One region of the Methylomonas sp. BG-2 genome, then DNA from elsewhere that is predicted to be linked to it. Evidence: riboswitches for the same ligand, from Rfam matches in the RefSeq annotation. Region 1 holds a riboswitch; the other holds the start of a gene.
What was found. A riboswitch is a leader RNA that binds a small molecule or an ion and turns the genes downstream of it on or off. The one in region 1 is predicted to bind cyclic di-GMP.
Positions count from the first base shown of each region.

Region 2: linked by a shared signal. The riboswitch ahead of AC3B8H_RS08835 (VPLPA-CTERM sorting domain-containing protein) and the one ahead of AC3B8H_RS04145 (hypothetical protein) in region 1 are both predicted to bind cyclic di-GMP.

Region 1 covers NZ_JBYMAP010000026.1:13,798-25,184, reverse strand. The annotation lists gene AC3B8H_RS04160 (sigma-70 family RNA polymerase sigma factor) at 86-625, shown strand; gene AC3B8H_RS04155 (FecR family protein) at 668-1,675, shown strand; gene AC3B8H_RS04150 (TonB-dependent siderophore receptor) at 1,907-4,366, shown strand; cyclic di-GMP riboswitch class I at 4,434-4,512, shown strand; gene AC3B8H_RS04145 (hypothetical protein) at 4,622-5,392, shown strand; gene AC3B8H_RS04140 (hypothetical protein) at 5,484-6,320, shown strand; gene AC3B8H_RS04135 (PEP-CTERM sorting domain-containing protein) at 6,313-7,167, shown strand; gene AC3B8H_RS04130 (hypothetical protein) at 7,164-8,813, shown strand; gene olsF (bifunctional ornithine lipid synthase OlsF) at 8,986-10,707, shown strand; gene AC3B8H_RS04120 (M14 family zinc carboxypeptidase) at 10,716-11,387, shown strand, end outside.
Region 2 covers NZ_JBYMAP010000070.1:420-6,335, reverse strand. The annotation lists gene AC3B8H_RS08840 (hypothetical protein) at 1-1,571, opposite strand, end outside; gene AC3B8H_RS08835 (VPLPA-CTERM sorting domain-containing protein) at 1,636-2,397, opposite strand; cyclic di-GMP riboswitch class I at 2,435-2,558, opposite strand; gene arsB (ACR3 family arsenite efflux transporter) at 3,868-4,926, opposite strand; gene AC3B8H_RS08825 (ArsI/CadI family heavy metal resistance metalloenzyme) at 4,951-5,394, opposite strand; gene AC3B8H_RS08820 (arsenate reductase ArsC) at 5,419-5,898, opposite strand.

The DNA.
Region 1 (11,387 bases):
GCATATTGCGGCATTTAAACCAAGCGGCCCCATTTTTGCTTTACGGTGGTACCCCGCCACCGATACCGGATTTGGCGATAGCCGATTGAGCCGCTACTTAAAATTCATGACTTTAAGAAATCCGACCGATAGCAATTCGTATTGGAGCGACTCGTTAGCCGCTGAACTATTGCGATTTTTAACCGGCCGCATCAAATGCCCGGACATCGCGGCCGAACTGACCCACGATACCTATCTTGGCTTGCGGCAAGTCGTCGAACAGCAAGCGCCCGAGAATGCGCGAGCCATGGCCTTTAGAATCGCGATGAACCTGGCGGTGGATTATCAACGTAAAATCATCGTGCGCGAACGTCACGCCACCGAACAAACCCTGGAAACCATCGCCGAAACCGTTGCTTGTCCAAGCTCGAACACCGAACAGGTTCTAATCGGTCGCGAGCGCCTGCAAGCGCTTAACGGCGCATTAGCCGAATTGCCGCTACAATGCCGAACAGCTTTTCTGCTGCATGGCGTCGAAGGTCTTACCTATTCGCAAATCGCCGAGCGTTTGAATATCTCCAAGTCCTTGGTGAACAAGCTATTGGCGCAAGCGATGCATCACTGCGCGAACCGTTTGGCCGACTAAGCATTCGCGCAGCCATTACCGCCCGCCTCTCCAAGCCTTAGCATGTCCGATTCCTCCGACGAGCTTGCCGACACCACGATTAAGCAACAAGCCATCAATTGGCTGATCAGGCTGCGCGACGACCAATTGACCGACGCCGACCTGGAAGAATTCGCCGGCTGGTTGGCCTGCGATCCAAGCCATTCCGACGCCTACAACGCGGCGGAAACCCTGTTCCAGGACATGGTACTGGCGGCGCATGAACCGGAAAAACCCAGCGATGTCGCCGCCATTTCGGTTAAGCCTGGCCTGACAAACCGGAACCATTCCAAACCGCGCCAACGGCGCCGGTTACAAGGCGCGGCCGCCATCGCCGCCACCTGGTTATTGGCAACGCAATTGATTCTACCGCGTCAGGCTCACTGGCTGGACGCGATGCTTAGCGACTATCGCACTCAAACCGGCGAATGGCGCGATATCCGCCTAAGCGACGGTAGCCGGCTGATGTTGAATACCGACAGCGCGATTTCGGTCCAGTTCGACGCCGGACTTCGCCGCATAGTATTGCATCACGGCCAGGCCAGTTTCAGCGTGGCTCCGGACAGCAAGCGGCCCTTCGAAGTCGCGGCCGCCGATGTGACGGTGCGTGCCCTGGGAACGATATTCGATGTCTACAAAACCGACGCCGGCTTGACCCGGATCGAAGTCAATGAACACGCCGTCGCGGTCAGCACCGGCCGCGAAACCCAGCTCGAAGTCGCGGCCGGCCAAGCCGTCGAACTGCGAGAAGGCCGGTCCTTGGCGCCCCCCGCCCCGGCGCGGCTGGATCAATCCGGCGCGTGGCGGCAGCGTCGGTTAATCATCAACGACAAGCCGTTAGCGGAATTGGTTGCCGAATTGGAACGCTATCGCTACGGCAGGATTTTCCTAAGCGATACCGAATTGGCCAGGCAGCGAGTCAGCGGCGTGTTTGCCTTGGACGATCCGGATGGCGCGCTGAAAACGCTAAGCTTGGCCTTGAATTTAAAATCGTCCCGGCTAGGACCGTTTTGGACGGTTTTGCATCGCTAATCCTCTCACTCTCCCGCTCGCCGCCGGGCGCGGCCCCCGCCCGATCTCCACGATTACGTTCCCGCTTGCACTTAAGCCATGACTGCGATTTTTCGAAAAGTGGGGCGGCGAAATGCTGTTTATTTCGGCGTTTGGAATGCTCTCAGATATTTTTTTGATTTTTTTGTAGTCGATTTTCTCGCTCGAACGACTTCCTTATTGAAGACAGTCATTTTCAACACAGGAAGACGTTTGAAACACCGCTCCGCACCCGACCGCCATTACCGCTCAGTCCAAGTCGCCACGCCGGCCGCGGGCGTCGACAAGATCGCGTTGCTGTGCGTGGTCACTTCACTGAGCGGCGCGCTGGTCTGGATTCCGGTGTTGGCCGAGCCGGCCGGAATCGACTACAACATACCCGCTCAGCCGTTGAACGACGCGCTGATCGAATTCGCCGCCAAGTCGAATCTTGAATTGGTATTTCCGGTTGACGACTTGCGCGGTCTAAGCGCGCCGGCCCTGCGCGGACGCATGAGCGTGGAACAAGGGCTACGCACCCTGTTGCAAAACAGCCGGTTGACCTTCCGCTTTCTGGACACCCGCACGATCACGCTCGAGACCGGGAAGCACCCCGCCAACCCGCGGCAGGCGCCGGTTGCGTTGCCGCCGGTCACGGTCATCGGCAAACCGATTGTCCAACCGGCCGACGATGCCTGGTATACCCTCGACCGGATGACCAGCGCCACGTTGACCGACACGCCGGTGCGACATATTCCGCAAACGGTCGCCAGCGTCACCCGCGACCTGCTCGACGACCAGCAAGCCGTCACGGTCAGCGAGGCCTTAAGCAACGTCAGCGGCGTGGTGGCGCGTAATCCCTTGTATTCGCCGGTCTTGGAAGGCACACTCATTCGCGGCTTTGCGTCCGAGCAGCTGTTGGACGGCTTTACTCAGTATTACAACCCCGGCGACCGGGAAAGCACGATTAACGTAGCCAGCCTGGAGGTGCTAAAAGGCTGCAATGCCCTGCTCCATGCCGGCGGCTCGGGCGCCCCGGTCGGCGGTGTCGTGAATTTGATTTCCAAGCAACCTCGGCCCGAGGCTTTCGGCGAATTCGGCTTCCGGGCCGGATCTCACGACTACTTCCAACCGAATTTCGATATCAATCAGCCTTTGCATAGCCGGGTTTGGTTGCGGCTGACCGGCGAATTCACCGATGCCGGCAACCACGTCGATGCGGTCGAGACCCAGCGTTACAACTTGAATCCGGCCCTGACCTTCACCGACAACGATCGCAACAAGCTCACGTTGCGCGCGAAGTTGTCGCATTGGCGGCAAACCGAATATCAAGGCTTGCCGGCCACCGGTGCGATAGCCGGCCGGTTTCGGCTCGCGCCGGACAGTTTTATCGGCCCGGTCGATGCGCCCCAAAGCCGTTCGGACAGCCAAGCGATTTGGGGCGAGTTCGAGCATCGTTGGGATAAACACTGGACAATCACGCTGAAAAGCCGCGTGTCTCGGGCCAGTTTCGATCAGCGGGTGCAAACGCTGTTCGGCGACGACGGCTTTATCGCCGATCGGCCGCTGAGCGCACTGGGCGCCTCCGCTTGGGGGCTGGTTAACGCCGAGTTGTATCAACGCCAGCGAGAGTTCAGCCTGCTCGGCTATCTGACCGGAAAGTTCGCATCGGAAAACAGCGAACACACGTTGGTCATCGGTGCCGACCGCGGCGAACTCGACGACATTGGCTTCATCGGCGCCGATTTGGCGAATACCGGTTTAGTGGACCTCGCCCAACCCCACTTCGGGTTAAGGTATGCCGTCCCCGAACCGGCGCAGCCCAACCAGTTTATCGGCAATCTGATTTACGGCGGCTATCTGCAATGGCAGGGCAGTTTTTACGATCGCCTACATCTGCTGGCCGGCCTGCGTCGAGGCAAGGTGGCGATCGATTTTCGAAATACCGCGAGCGGCCGCTCAGCCAATACCGACACCGAGAAATGGTTACCCCGCTTGGGTGTCGCCGTCGACATCGGTTCGGCCTGGACCTGGTTTGCCGGTTACAGCGAAGGCATGCGCGGCCAACCCTTCGTCGAGTTTGCCGATACGCCGTTGCCGGAATTGGCGCGCCACGTCGAGACCGGTTTGAAATTCGATATCGACGGTCGCTGGCGCGGCCAGCTTGCCGTGTACCGTATCGACCGCGAACGGGTGGCGGTGGCGGATGGGAGCGACGCCTTGCAACGCTCGACCGCCGCCGGCGCTCAAAGCGCCGAAGGGGTGGAAGCGGACTTGAATTGGCGACTATCGGAAGGACTGAATTTGCTGGGCAATTATGCCTATACGCTGGCGCGCTACCGGGACGATAAAGCCGGGGTTCCGGCCGGTAACCGTTTGCCTCAGGTGCCCGATCACGCAGGGCGGCTGTGGTTGAATTACCAATTGCCGGCGTCCTTACTGCCCGGTTGGCGGATCGGGCTGGGCGTGAATTTAAGCGCCGGCGCCTATCTATCCAAGGACAACCGCTTCAAGACCTCCGATTATCACTGCCTGGACGCCAGTGTGGGGTACGAAACGTCGGCATGGAAATTGGCGGCCACCGTCAAAAACCTTAGCGGCGAACAGTATTATCGGCCTTTCGATTATTTCGACGGCCGGGTCGCACCCGGCGCGGATACCGAACTGTATTTCAACATCGCGTACCGCTATTAGGTCGCCAGCACACCAGGAGCCAACGCACAGATCAGTTAAGAAACTAGAGTGATGCCGCCGGGACCGGCGGCAAAAACGCCACATCCGCCGCGAGACAGAGCCGGAAAGCCACGGATTTTCGACCAAAAGACCGCCGGGTTGCCCGTAATGCCAAATTCGTTGCCAGCGCCGGACTGAAAACTCGGTCCGGCGTTACGGGAAACGTGCGCCTTGCGGCCGGACATTTTCATTATTTCGACCCTTAAAGGACTTGCCATGACACAAACACACAGTTACCGATTGCAACTCGCAACCGCCGGTGCTCTTTCCATTGCGATGTTGGGCGGACTTCTCGCGCCGGCCAGCGCCGAGGCCGCGCTCGTCAGCGGCAGCGTCGGCATATCAATCGACAACGCGGCCTTCGCCGCCGTCACCGGCGGTTGGCGGATCGATACTTTCTTTGACGCCAGCTACAACCAGACCGCCATTACCGCCGATACCGTCGGCGGCATTGCATCGGCCATCGACATGACGCTACCGATCAACACCAATCTCGCCACGATCAGTTACGCCGCGGTCAACCGCACGTTGCAAGCGACCACGATGGAGGTCGGCAACTCCGCCAGCGGCCAAATCGGTCTCGGCGGCGGCATGCGCATGTCGGTACCCGGCACCAGTAACGGCTCGCTGACGCCTTACGACTTTCGTCTGCAAAAAATCGGCGGCGTCTGGAATCTGGTGACTTACGACCAGTTTTTCTCCGGCACCACCTTTTTGCAACTGACCAATGCCAGCGAAACCGTGAACGCCGGCGGCGAACCGACCTTGAGCGGCGATCTGATTTTCGGAAACGGCAGCAACAAGTACCCCAGTCCGTTCGGCTTGACCTGGGGATCGTTCTTGGGGATTTCCGCCAGCGACGCGGTCGTCGGCACGCTGTCGATGAACCTGCCGGCGGCGGTACCGCTACCAACCGCCGTCTACTTGTTCGCTAGCGGTCTGATCGGCTGGGTCGGTGCGACGCGCCGCAAGCAGCCGGCGGCTTAAACCAGCGAAACGCTGGTTCGATCAGCGCTGTATTCACCGCCGCGTCAGACTGTGCTGGCGCGGCTTGCTCAACGTCTTAACAGGAAATGCGATGCCTATTTTGCCTATTTACCGAATCCGCCTCGGACTCGCCTTGGTTGCCGCGTTGGCGCTGTCGCCGAATGCGATGGCCTTGGTGCTGAACGCGCCGAACGCCGGCACGTTTACGATGAATCTGGACGCTACCGCGCTGGCACCCTACGCCGGCGGTTATTACCTCAGCACCTATTGGGACGCGGCGGCGGCCGACCCGACCAATCCCGCCAATAGTGGCGGCGCTCTGGTGGGCCAAATCGCGACCACCGAAATTCCGGCGCTGAACCAAACCTTCGCGCTGACCGCGATAAGCAGCACTATTACCGGTCAAGCCGCGCAACGCTTTCAGCAAGCCACATCGGCAGACTTTCACATCGATACCGCCAACCTGACCGGCGGCACCGCCGGCCAAGTCGGTTTGGCGGGCGTCCAAGGCTTCTTCGCGCCAAACTACCCGCCCAACGGCGCGGGCTTGGTCAACGGCGATTTCGCGGTACGTTTCGACGCCGCTCGCCAAGAGCATGGCGGAAGCGGTTGGTATCTGGACAACAATATTTATTTCACGATGGCGGTCTACGACTTCGTTAACCTAAAAGTTCGCTGGATCGATGCCGACAACTGGCAATTTAGCGGCGATCTGGCAATGTCGCCGGAAAATGCCGGCATGTTGATGGGCAGCGCGCTGACCGAGGTCGGCGACTTTTGCTTGGGCGCGGGCAGCTTTGGCGGATGCGGTCAGGTGAGCGCGGTACCGTTGCCCGGTGCGATCTGGCTGTTCGGCACGGGCTTAGCCGTTGTGGGCGCCAAAGGCCGCCGAACCACAATATTCGGTTTGGAGGTTCGTCATGTTTAAGCGCATCAAGCCATCAGTCGGGCATTGGTATACCGTGGCGGCGATAGCCGCGTTGAGCGCCGGCGCGCCGGCCCCTGCCCACGCAACCGCGCTGCACGCCGATTTGGGCGGCACGTTTACGACCCAATACGACAGGGAGGCCTTGGCAGTGTTGCTGGGTGGCAGCTCCAGCGCGCCCGGTCAGTTTCTGGTCGAGTACTTCGACACGACGCAATCCGACTACACCCAGTTCAGCGACTCCTACTTCTATCTCGGCAATACCAGCAGAACCGAAATTCCGGCGCTGAATCTGGTGCACGACATCACGCCGATCAGCGCCGCCAATCCGAGCGGTCAGGCCCAAAATCGCTACGTGAAAGCGACGACGCCCAATTTCGCCATCAATAGCGAAACGCTAGCCGGTACCGGTAGCCTGGGCATGACCGGCGTGGAATTATTTCGCGGCAACTACAACGGTTCGCTGGTGACCGGCGACTTCAGTTTGCGTTACAGCGTCTCCAACCGGCAAGCCGCTTGGGACGACTTGGGACAGGCCGGCACGCCGGGCGGCTGGTACCTGCAAAACAACATCAGCTTTAGCATGGTGTTGTTCGATTTGGCGAATTTGAGTCTGGTAGTCGCCGACGCCAATAACTGGCAATTCAGCGGCGACTTGTTGATGAGTCCGGAGAATGCCGATTTTTTAGGCGGTGCCCGCCAAGCCGATGTCGGTGACTTTTGCCTGGGGGTCGGCAGTTTCGCCGGTTGCGGTCAAGTGGCCGCTGTGCCGGTGCCGGCGGCGGTTTGGTTATTCGGCGCGGGATTACTTGGCTGGACCGGCACCCGCCGGCGTGGAGTCAAGCGATGAATGCTGGCCGTCATGATCCGAGCAAGGCCGCGTGCTTGCTGCTGTTGAGCGCGCAAGCGCCGCTGGCCAATGCAAACGCCGTGGCTTACCAACAGTTCGTCAGTGTGCAAATGAACGTCGATGCCGGCGGTCGCAACGTTACCGGCGACGCCGCGCACGAGCCGACCATCGCCCAAGCCCCCAATAACCCCAAGCGCTTGGTCGCCGGCTGGAAGCAGTTCGCGACGGTCGCGTCCGGCAATCGCCAGGGCGGTTGGGCGTACAGCGACGACGGCGGGCTGTCCTGGCATTTCCCAGGCGTCGTCACGCCGGGCGAACAACGCACCAATATCATGGTGGACGTCGATTCGGCCGGCGATTTTTACTATCAAAACCTCCATTACGATGCAACCGGCAGCTACGCTCAAGACGTTCAGGTTTTCAAATCCACGGATGGCGGTGTCGGTTGGGGCGCGCCGGTTTACGCTTACGGCGAAGGCGCCGATAAGGGCCGGATCGGCATCGATCGCAGCGGTACCTCCAGCGACGGCCACGTCTATCTGGTCTGGCGCGAGGGTCTGGACGACCGCCGTTTTACGCGTTCCAGCAACGGCGGCGCCAGCTTCGAGGCGCCGGTCGCCATTCCGGAGAGTCCGGCGTTCGGCACCATCGCGGTCGGCCCGGCTGGCCAAACCTATGTCAGCGGCCGTAGCGAGGATGGCGAATTGGTCGGCGCCAAATTGGTATTCGGCAAATATTTGCTGGCGACCTCGCTGAACGCCCGCGATCCCGCCGCGTTGCCAAGCTTCACGACTCAAACCGTCGATATGGGCGGCTCGCCGGTCATGTTCCAGTTTCAGAACAATCCCAATCAATACGGTCCGCCGGGCGATTTACAAGTGCATGTCGATCAATCCGACGGGCCGCTAAACGGCAATATCTATTTGATGACCTCGGTGGATCCCGCCGGCGCCGATAACCTGGATGTCAAGTTCATTCGCAGCAGCGACGGCGGCCTGACTTGGTCGGCGCCGATTAAAATCAACGACGACACACCGCACAAGGACGCCTACCAGTGGTTCGCAATGCAAGGCGTGGCGCCGAACGGCCGGATAGACGCGGTCTGGTACGACACCCGCGACAATCTGCGGCCGGCGCTGTCGCGCTTGTATTATTCCTATTCCTGGGACGGCGGCCTGACCTGGAGCAAGAATCGGCCGGTAACGCCGGTGTTCAACACCCACATCGGCTATCCGCGGGGAGCGCAAAAACTGGGTGATTACACTCACTTGGTTTCGGACGCATTCGGGGCTCACGTGGCATATTCGGCGACCTATAACGGCGAACAGGATGTCTATTATTTGAATGTGTATCCGGACTGCAACGATAACGGCGTGTCCGATGTCAGCGACATCAATCGGCGTCGGACCGGCGACATCAACGCCAACCATTTGCCCGATAGCTGCGAGCACATGGTCGTCCCCGGCGACCTGGACGCCGACAACGATGTGGACCAGCAGGATCTGAACGCTCTGCTCGCGTTACGTAACCGGCCGGCGCGGGGTAGCGAAGACCCGGCCGATCTGGACCGGAACGGCATCATCAACCTGTTGGACGCCCGCCGTCAGGTCCGGCTCTGCACCAGAGTGCAATGCGCCGTTCAATAAACCGATCCTGAGCGATCCTGAGCGATCCAGCGGCTCGAGCGCGGGAAAAACGCGCTCGAGCCGCGAGCGCATCCGCATCGGCGCGGCTCCTCGGCGCCGAACGCTGACATATTTCTGACATATTCGGCCACTAGAATCCCGGCAACTACTGTTTTGACCAGGATATTCGCCCATGATCGATGCCGAACGCATTTTGCACGAGACTTACCCCGACCTGAAACTCGGCAAGGACAACAAACTGCTGCTGAAGGCATTGAAAAAACTGATACATGAAGACGATTTCAACGACGTCATCCGCAAAAACCAACATCTGCGCGGCTTCGCCTTTCTCGATAAACTACTGAATTATTTCAAGTTCAGCTACCAAGTCGGCAACGAATCCTATAACAACATTCCCGCCGAGGGACGCTTGCTGATCGTCGCCAACCACCCGATCGGCACTTTGGACGGCTTGGCTTTGGTGAAACTAATCCGCTCCGTGCGCCCCGACGTGCGCATCGTCGCCAACCGAGTGCTCTACCACATGGAGCCGCTGCAATCGATCTTCTTGCCGGTGGACGTGCTGTCCGAGCAAAAAAACCTGAAAAACACCTACAAAATCATGTTGGACGCGTTGGAAAATGAAGAGGCGATCATTTTCTTTCCGGCCGGCGAAGTATCGCGGATCACGCCCAAGGGCATACGCGACGGTAAATGGCAAACCGGTTTCTTGAAACTGGCCCGCAAAGCCCAGTGCCCGATCTTGCCGATTCATATCAAGGCCAAGAATTCCGCGTTGTTTTACAGCATGTCAACGCTATACAAACCGCTCGGCACCTTTTTATTGGTCAAGGAGATGTTCAATAAAAAAGGCCAGGAAATCAGTTTTCGGGTCGGCGCGCCTATCCCCTACCAAGCGTATGCCGAATCCGAGCAGACCAACAAACAAATCAGCCAACGCTTTCGCAAGCACGTACAGAATCTCGGCAAGAAAAACCAAGCGGCCTTGTTCGACACGGTGGCGACGGTGGTGCATCCGTCCGACACCAAGGCCATCAAAAAAGCCTTATACCAAGCGCGTCTGCTTGGCGAAACCCGCGATGCCAAAAAGATCTTTCTTTACGAATTCCGCGACGACTGTCCGGTGATGCGCGAAATCGCCCGCCTGCGCGAACTCACCTTCCGCACCGTCGAGGAAGGCACCGGGCTGGCGCTGGACCTGGACAAATTCGACGTTTATTACAGCCACATCGTGTTGTGGGACGACAACGATCTGGAAATCGTCGGCGCCTACCGGGTCGGCGACGGTCCGCGCATCATGGCCAGCCATGGCGTCGAGGGTTTTTACAGTCAAACCTTGTTCGATTTGCAAAGCGAGTTCGCCGGCTATCTGCCGAACAGCCTGGAGCTGGGCCGCAGCTTCGTGCAACCGCGCTATTGGGGTCAGCACAGTCTGGAGTACCTCTGGTACGGCATCGGTGCCTATTTGCGCGAACGTCCCGACATCAAATACTTGTTTGGGCCGGTCAGTATCAGTAACGCTTACCCTTACGCCGCCAAGGAGCTGATCGTCGGGTTTTACCGTCAGCAATTCGGCGCCACGCTGCCCCAGGCGATTGCCAGGATGCCGTTTGCGATTTCCGAGGCCGGCCAAAATTTCGCGGCCACCGAATTCGCCGGCGACTATTCGACCAGCTTCAAGATTCTCAATTCCGAGCTGAAAAAGCTGGGCGTCAAGGTGCCGACCCTGTACAAGCAATACGTGGAATTATGCGTGGATAACGGCTGCCATTTCATCGACTTCAACATCGATCCGGACTTCAACAATTGCATCGACAGTTTGATCATGGTCGAGGTGGACAAAATCGCTCCCAAAAAACGTCAACGCTATATCGAGCGATCATTGGCGGGGTAACGCCCATCATGCAACGTGCTTTCTCCGAACTCGAAGAACTCGAGGCAGTCGTCGCGCGTCTGGGCGACCGCGCCCAATGCCGAGTCGTCGATACCGTCGTTCACAAGGGCCGCGAATTCCCGATTCATTGCATCCGTCTAGGTTCCGAAAGCCCGGATGTTCCGGTGCTGGCGTTTTTCGGCGGCATCCACGGCCTGGAGAAAATCGGCACCGAAGTGATCCTGGCCTATATGCAGACCGTCGCCGCCCTATTGGACTGGGACGAGGAATTTAACGCCCGTTTGGCCAAGTCGCGGCTGGTGTTTATGCCGATTGTGAATCCGGTCGGCGTGTTTCGAGGCACGCGTTGTAACGGTAACGGGGTCGATTTGATGCGCAATTCGCCGGTCGAGAGCGTCGGCAAAACCCGCTTGTACAGCGGTCAACGGCTGAGCGCGCGTTTGCCTTGGTACCGGGGCGACGAATCGCGGATGGAAAAGGAAGCTCAGGCGCTGTGCCGCGTCGTCCACGACGAGCTATTTCCAGCGCCGCTGGCGATCGCGGTGGACCTGCATTCCGGCTTCGGGATACAAGACCGATTGTGGTTTCCCTACGCCTCCAATCGCACCCCGTATCCGGACATCGCCAAGGCCTGCGCGTTGAAACAACTGTTCGACGCTTGCTACCCGCATCACGTTTAC
Region 2 (5,916 bases), on a different contig from region 1:
ACGCGGCAGGCATTAGCCGACGCGGTTGGTGTCGCGTGGCTGTAGGGGCTGACCGGACGGCTGGCGTTGAACGCACCATTGGCTTCGGGAGCGAAGCTGGTCGGTACGGCCAAGTAGGCACCAGGAGTAGCGGTAAAGGTGTGGGTGAAACCGGCGTTCAGCGCGGCCATCACTTCCGGCGCGCCGGCTGAAGTAATGATCGCGTTGGTCAGTTTTTTCAGATTGGCGTCGGCGAAGTGATCGGTCCAGTATTGGAAGGTGTTTTCCACCCAATCCTTGTACTTGCCGTTGACCACGTTAGCCAGGGTCGGCGCCACGCCGTCGACTTTGACGAAGCGGAATTTGCTGGAAGCCGCGGTTTTTTTCTCCAGAGACTGGATACCGACCGCCCAACGTACGCCCCAAGTGTTGTCGAAGCCGTTGGCGGCGTTGCTGCCGTCGTCCAATTCGTCCAGGCAGTTACCGACCGAACCCGAGGTATTGTTCTCGTGAATCATCGGATAGCCGTCGCCTTCGCTGAAACCCAAGGATACCGCGTCGGTAGCTGGAGCCGTAGCGGACGCAGCAGATGTGCAAGGATCATGCAGGAATTTGATGTTGGATTGGGCTTGGGTACCGGAGCCGTTTTCGCGGCGGCAGGTGTGCAACAACGACGAACCCGGCAGGTAAGCGGCCGCATTGGCTTGAACCCAGTCGTACAAACCGGTGGAACCGGTCACTTTCAATTGGTTCCAATCCGCCCAACTACCGGCGTGGATAGAAGCGATTTGCGCCGAGCTCAGGCTAGGCATGCAAGCCTCGGTTTCGGAACCAACCGCGCAGCCGGCCAAGGAACCGTTGGCGATTTGGGCGGCTTGCAATGCAAAATACAGTTTTTTGGTGACCGGCACGCCGAAAGTCAATGCCGAAGCACTTTTCACGGTCAATTTGGTGACGTCGTCGGATGACACATCCAAATAACCCAATGGGGCGTTGTTACCGGTAAATTGCGCCGGGTCAACGTCGGAAATACCGAAGTCGGAGATGTGGGTGACGTATTTGGTGGAATCGGCCAAGTCGTAAGGGCAGGTGATCAAGCCCAGCGTGGAACCGGCGACCGGCAAGGTGTTGGAGGTACAAGCCGAGCTGATTTTCAAATACTCGATCGTGGCGTTAGCGGTGTCGCCGTTGGCTTCGGCGATGATCGGACTGACGCCGAACGCGGAACCGCCGGCGCTACGTTTGTAGACCAGAATGTACGGTTTGTTGGTCGGCACGTTGCTGTTGGTGGTGGCGCGGGTGCACAAATAAGCGTTTTGGTCGGAACCGGTCAGGCTGTCTTTGTATTTCCAGATTTTTTTGGTGGTGTCGCAGACTTTATCGGCGGCCGGTACCGAGGAATCGGTAATCAGCTTTTCGATGAAGTTGACCGCGGCGGAGGCGCCGGACAGGTACAGCACGTTGGTTTGGCTGGCGTCGATGATAGGCAGGTTGTTGCCGTCGACCGGAATCGGATCGTTGACGGTCGCGGCTTGTACACCAGATGCGGCCAACAAAGCGCTGATCGCGGTGCCTAATACTAAGTTTTTCATGGCTAGTTCCTCGAATGAATAATCGTTAAAAACGGAGCGGCGCGAACGCCGCTCCGCACACCGCTTAAGCGGCGGCGTACTTGCGGCGGGTCGCGCGCAACAGGCCCATCAGGCCGGCGCCGAACATCCACACCGCGGCCGGCAGCGGCACGTTGGCCGGAGCCGGACCGAAGCTCAGCAGATTGCCGGCCAGCGTCCATTTGCCGGCGGCCAGCGTGTGAGCTTGAGTGCCGTTGTAATACCAAAAGTCGCCGGACGTGCCGTAGGCGATGTTGGCTTGGGCCAAGCTGACGGTGCCGAAGATACTGTTGAAGTCGTTGTGTTGCCCGGTATTCGGAGTATCGGAGTCATATACCAACGAACTCAGATTCGCGGCGTAGTCGTTGCTGGTAGCGCCTGGGTTATCAGCGACTTGTCCGCCATTAATCTGATTTGCATGGTTTTTGATCGCTGTCCCTGGAACCGTGGAGATTTGCAAGCTATTGTATTTAGCAATCTCGGTCATGCCGGTGATCAACTGTTTGGAACCGTAACCGACGGCAACCGCAAACTTAGTCATCGAAGCGTCCATGCCGCTGGCAAAGGTATTCCAGTTGTCGTTGGCGCTCAAATCGTAGCTCAGTGTGTAGCTGTCGTTGGCGACGTTGGCGATCAGATCGCTCATCAAAACGCCCAAGTCCAACGTGAAGGTCAAGGTTTGGCTTTTGTCGTAAACCGACAAATACGCTTCGACCGTGGCGGCACTGGTGTTGTTGATCGCAGCATTCGCCGCACCGGTGGCAGCAAACATCGCCGCCGCCAACAAGGCTTTATTCAAAGATTTCATAATGGTTTCCTTATGTTTAAGATTTAAAAATACATAAGGTGACAGCCCAGCCGTCTTGGTTTGTCGGCATCCTACCGCCCGCCGCCGTCCCCGGCGACCGACCCAAGCCAAGACCTGAAACTTTCCGTCCCCGCCTCGCGGCGAGTTTGGCTTTTACACGCTTACCTGCTCACTAAACTTCTAACACCTCGAGTGGTGTCGCTATCCCCGCTACCATGTTTCCGAATTGCAACCTACTCCCTACCGTCTTCCAAATGCCCACTCCATTCGCTAGCCTTCCCTGTTCCTTGTGTTTCCGATTCAACCGAGATCCCTCGGCTCCCTGCCATCCCGGTTGCGGCGAATTATTCCAAACAAATCAATAAGTTTCCGTTACAGCTCTGTTAAAGAATCGTGAAATGTATTACATGCGTAATGCACCGAAACACCGCCGAATGGCGCAGCGCGTTGTTTTTCAAGGGCGAATCGTTGCCATCCCTGACCCGGCACCTAACAAGCCAAATTGGGCGCGATAGCCATGGGCCGTCGAGTTTGGCGGGCAGCATTCGCCGCCGCCCGGCGATGGGCGGTCGAAAAAGAGAGGGAAAAACCAAAACCGGCGACAAACCGGCTGGAAAAACAGGCGAGCAGTGTCGCCCGCGGCTACTATCGGCCCGACTACCCGAGCCTAGTGTCGATATCGCGTCTACGACGATGGTTGAATTTAGGGCGAGGCAGGCCTTCAGGGGCCGCCCAACAGCCTGCCACGGTATCTCAGCGAAACTCAGTGGTTTCCAAAATCAAGATACCCTAGGACTTTTGGAATGGAGTAATCTCGTTAAGTTAAGGATTGACCGTTTGTCCCTGTCGAAGGGCGAATGGTTAAGCCGTTCATGGTTCGACTGGCTCACCACGAATGGTTGGACAGGCTCACCACGAATGGTTGGACAGGCTCACCACGAATGGTTGGATTGGCTCGCCAAAGAAGGTTGGACAGGTTCACCACGAAGGTTGGACAGCCTCGCCACGAATAGTTGGACTGGCTCGCCACGGACGGCTTAGCTTAACGGCATTGGAGTATGGAGTACGAGCGGATGTCGGAAAAGTCAAACTGTTGGGCTAAGTCTACTTTTTCGGATTTCGGGCATCCCCTTACCGAAGGTGGTCATTCCGGCATGGATTGCCGGAATCCAGCCACCACGAATGGTTCGACGTTCGCCATCCAGGACACCGGATACCCGCTTCCCGGCGGGTATGACGGTCTTTCTTCCAATCCGGCAAAGTAAAATTCACGTAACCGAACCGCACCAAAATGTTGAACTTCATTGCATTCAGCACAACCGGCCGTTTACGACAACCTTCCCAGCGGAGAGGGAACTGGCGGCATCCAGCGGCCGACGCAGATTGGCTAGGAATTTGCCGAAGAGGGCGTTCCCTGACAAGGACCGTTCGAAAATCAGTCACTTCCGGAATTATCGCCGCTTGCCTGAATTAGCGCCCGGCAAACCAGCGTTTTTGAATCGCGAAGGCGACGCTCACCAAGCCGACCATGACCGGCACTTCGATCAGCGGTCCGATCACCGCCGCGAAAGCCGCGCCGCTGTCGATGCCGAACACCGCAACCGCTACCGCGATCGCCAATTCGAAGTTGTTGCTGGCGGCGGTAAAGGCCAGCGTCGTGGTTTGGCCGTAGTCGGCGCCGACCAGTTTGCCCATCGCGAAGCTGACCAGGAACATGGCGACGAAATAAATCAGCAACGGCAGCGCGATGCGCAACACGTCCAGCGGCAATTGCACGATCAACTCACCCTTCAACGAGAACATGGCCACGATCGTGAACAGTAACGCGATCAGCGTCAGCGGGCTGATTTTGGGTACGAAGCGCTGCTGGTACCAGTCCTTGCCCTTGGCCCTGACCAACAGCCAACGGGTCGCGAAGCCGGCGATGAACGGAATCCCCAAGTAAATGAAGACGCTTTGGGCGATATCGGCGATCGTCACCGCCACCAAACTGCCCGGCAAACCGAACAGCGGCGGCAGCACGGTGACGAACAGCCAAGCGTAAACCCCGAAAAACAGCACCTGAAACACGCTGTTGAACGCCACCAGCGCGGCGCAGTAGTCGTTATCGCCGCGCGCCAGTTCGTTCCAAACGATCACCATGGCAATGCAACGGGCCAGGCCGATCAGGATCAAGCCGGTCATGTATTCCGGATAATCAGCCAAAAATCCGATCGCCAAGCCGAACATCAACAACGGGCCGATCAGCCAGTTTTGTACCAGCGACAGCGCCAACACCCGGCCGTTTCGAAACACGTCGCCAAGTTCCTCGTAACGCACTTTCGCCAGCGGCGGGTACATCATCAGAATCAAGCCGATCGCGATCGGGACATTGGTGGTACCCACCGAAGCCTGGGCGTTCAGGCGATTAACCTGCTCCGGAAACGCAAAGCCGATACCGACCCCGATCGACATTGCGATGAATATCCACAAGGTCAGGAAGCGGTCCAAAAACGACAAGCGCGGTTGCGGGCAAACTGGCAAATTCATCGTGGAAAACCTCGGACTGTTCGATCAGAGTGGACTGCAATTCGAGGCCGGACCGCAGCAACTCGCGGCGCTGTCGGTCGGCAAATCGGCATCTTTGCCGAATATCGGAATGCTTTTCAACGAATGGAAGGCCTCCCAAGGAATGCCTTGCGGATCGACCGTCCAGTATTTGTCCGATTCGGCGTAGCAGCAGGCCGCCTGTTTTTGCTCGATAATCGGCAACGCCGCCTGTTGTAGCACCTGCCGAACGTCGGTCAATGCCTGCTCAGATTCGACTTGAATGCCGAGATGATCCACCCCCGCTCCTCGGCCTCGGTTGGAGATCGCGAAATTGATGCGTGGATCGTCCAACATCCATTTGGCGTAGTCGTCGTGGACGACGCTGGGTTCGGTTTGAAACAGCGCGCTGTAAAATTCAATGTTGCGTTGCAGATTATCGACGGCAATGTGGATATGGAAACGTTTCATAAGGTTAGCCTCCTGACAAGATGATTAAGGTAGCAACGTGCCGATGCGATCCAGTTCGGCCTTGAGGCGCTCGGGATCGTGTTTCAATTCATTCAACGGCAAGTCCAGAAAGCGCTCGATCCGGTAACGCACGATACCGTACGCGGTTTCGAAAGCGGCTTTGATTTGCTCCGGGCTGCCTTCGGCATGCGCCGGATCGTCCACGCCCCAATGAGCGCGCAAGGCCGGGCCGAGGTAAGCCGGACAGGTTTCGTTGGCGGCATTGGCGCAAACGCTGATCACGATGTCCGGCGTCACCGGCAGATCGTTCCAGGACTTGCTGTAATAGCCGGCCGTGGAAATCCCTTTTTCCGCCAATATCGCCACCGCGCCGTCGTTCAGCCGGCCGATCGGCCGGCTGCCGGCGCTGATCGCGTGCCAGCCTTCCGGCGCCAAGTGGTTGAAAATCGCTTCGCCCATCAGCGAGCGGCAGGAATTTCCGGTACAAAGAAACAATACATTCATGTGCTATTGGTAAATGGC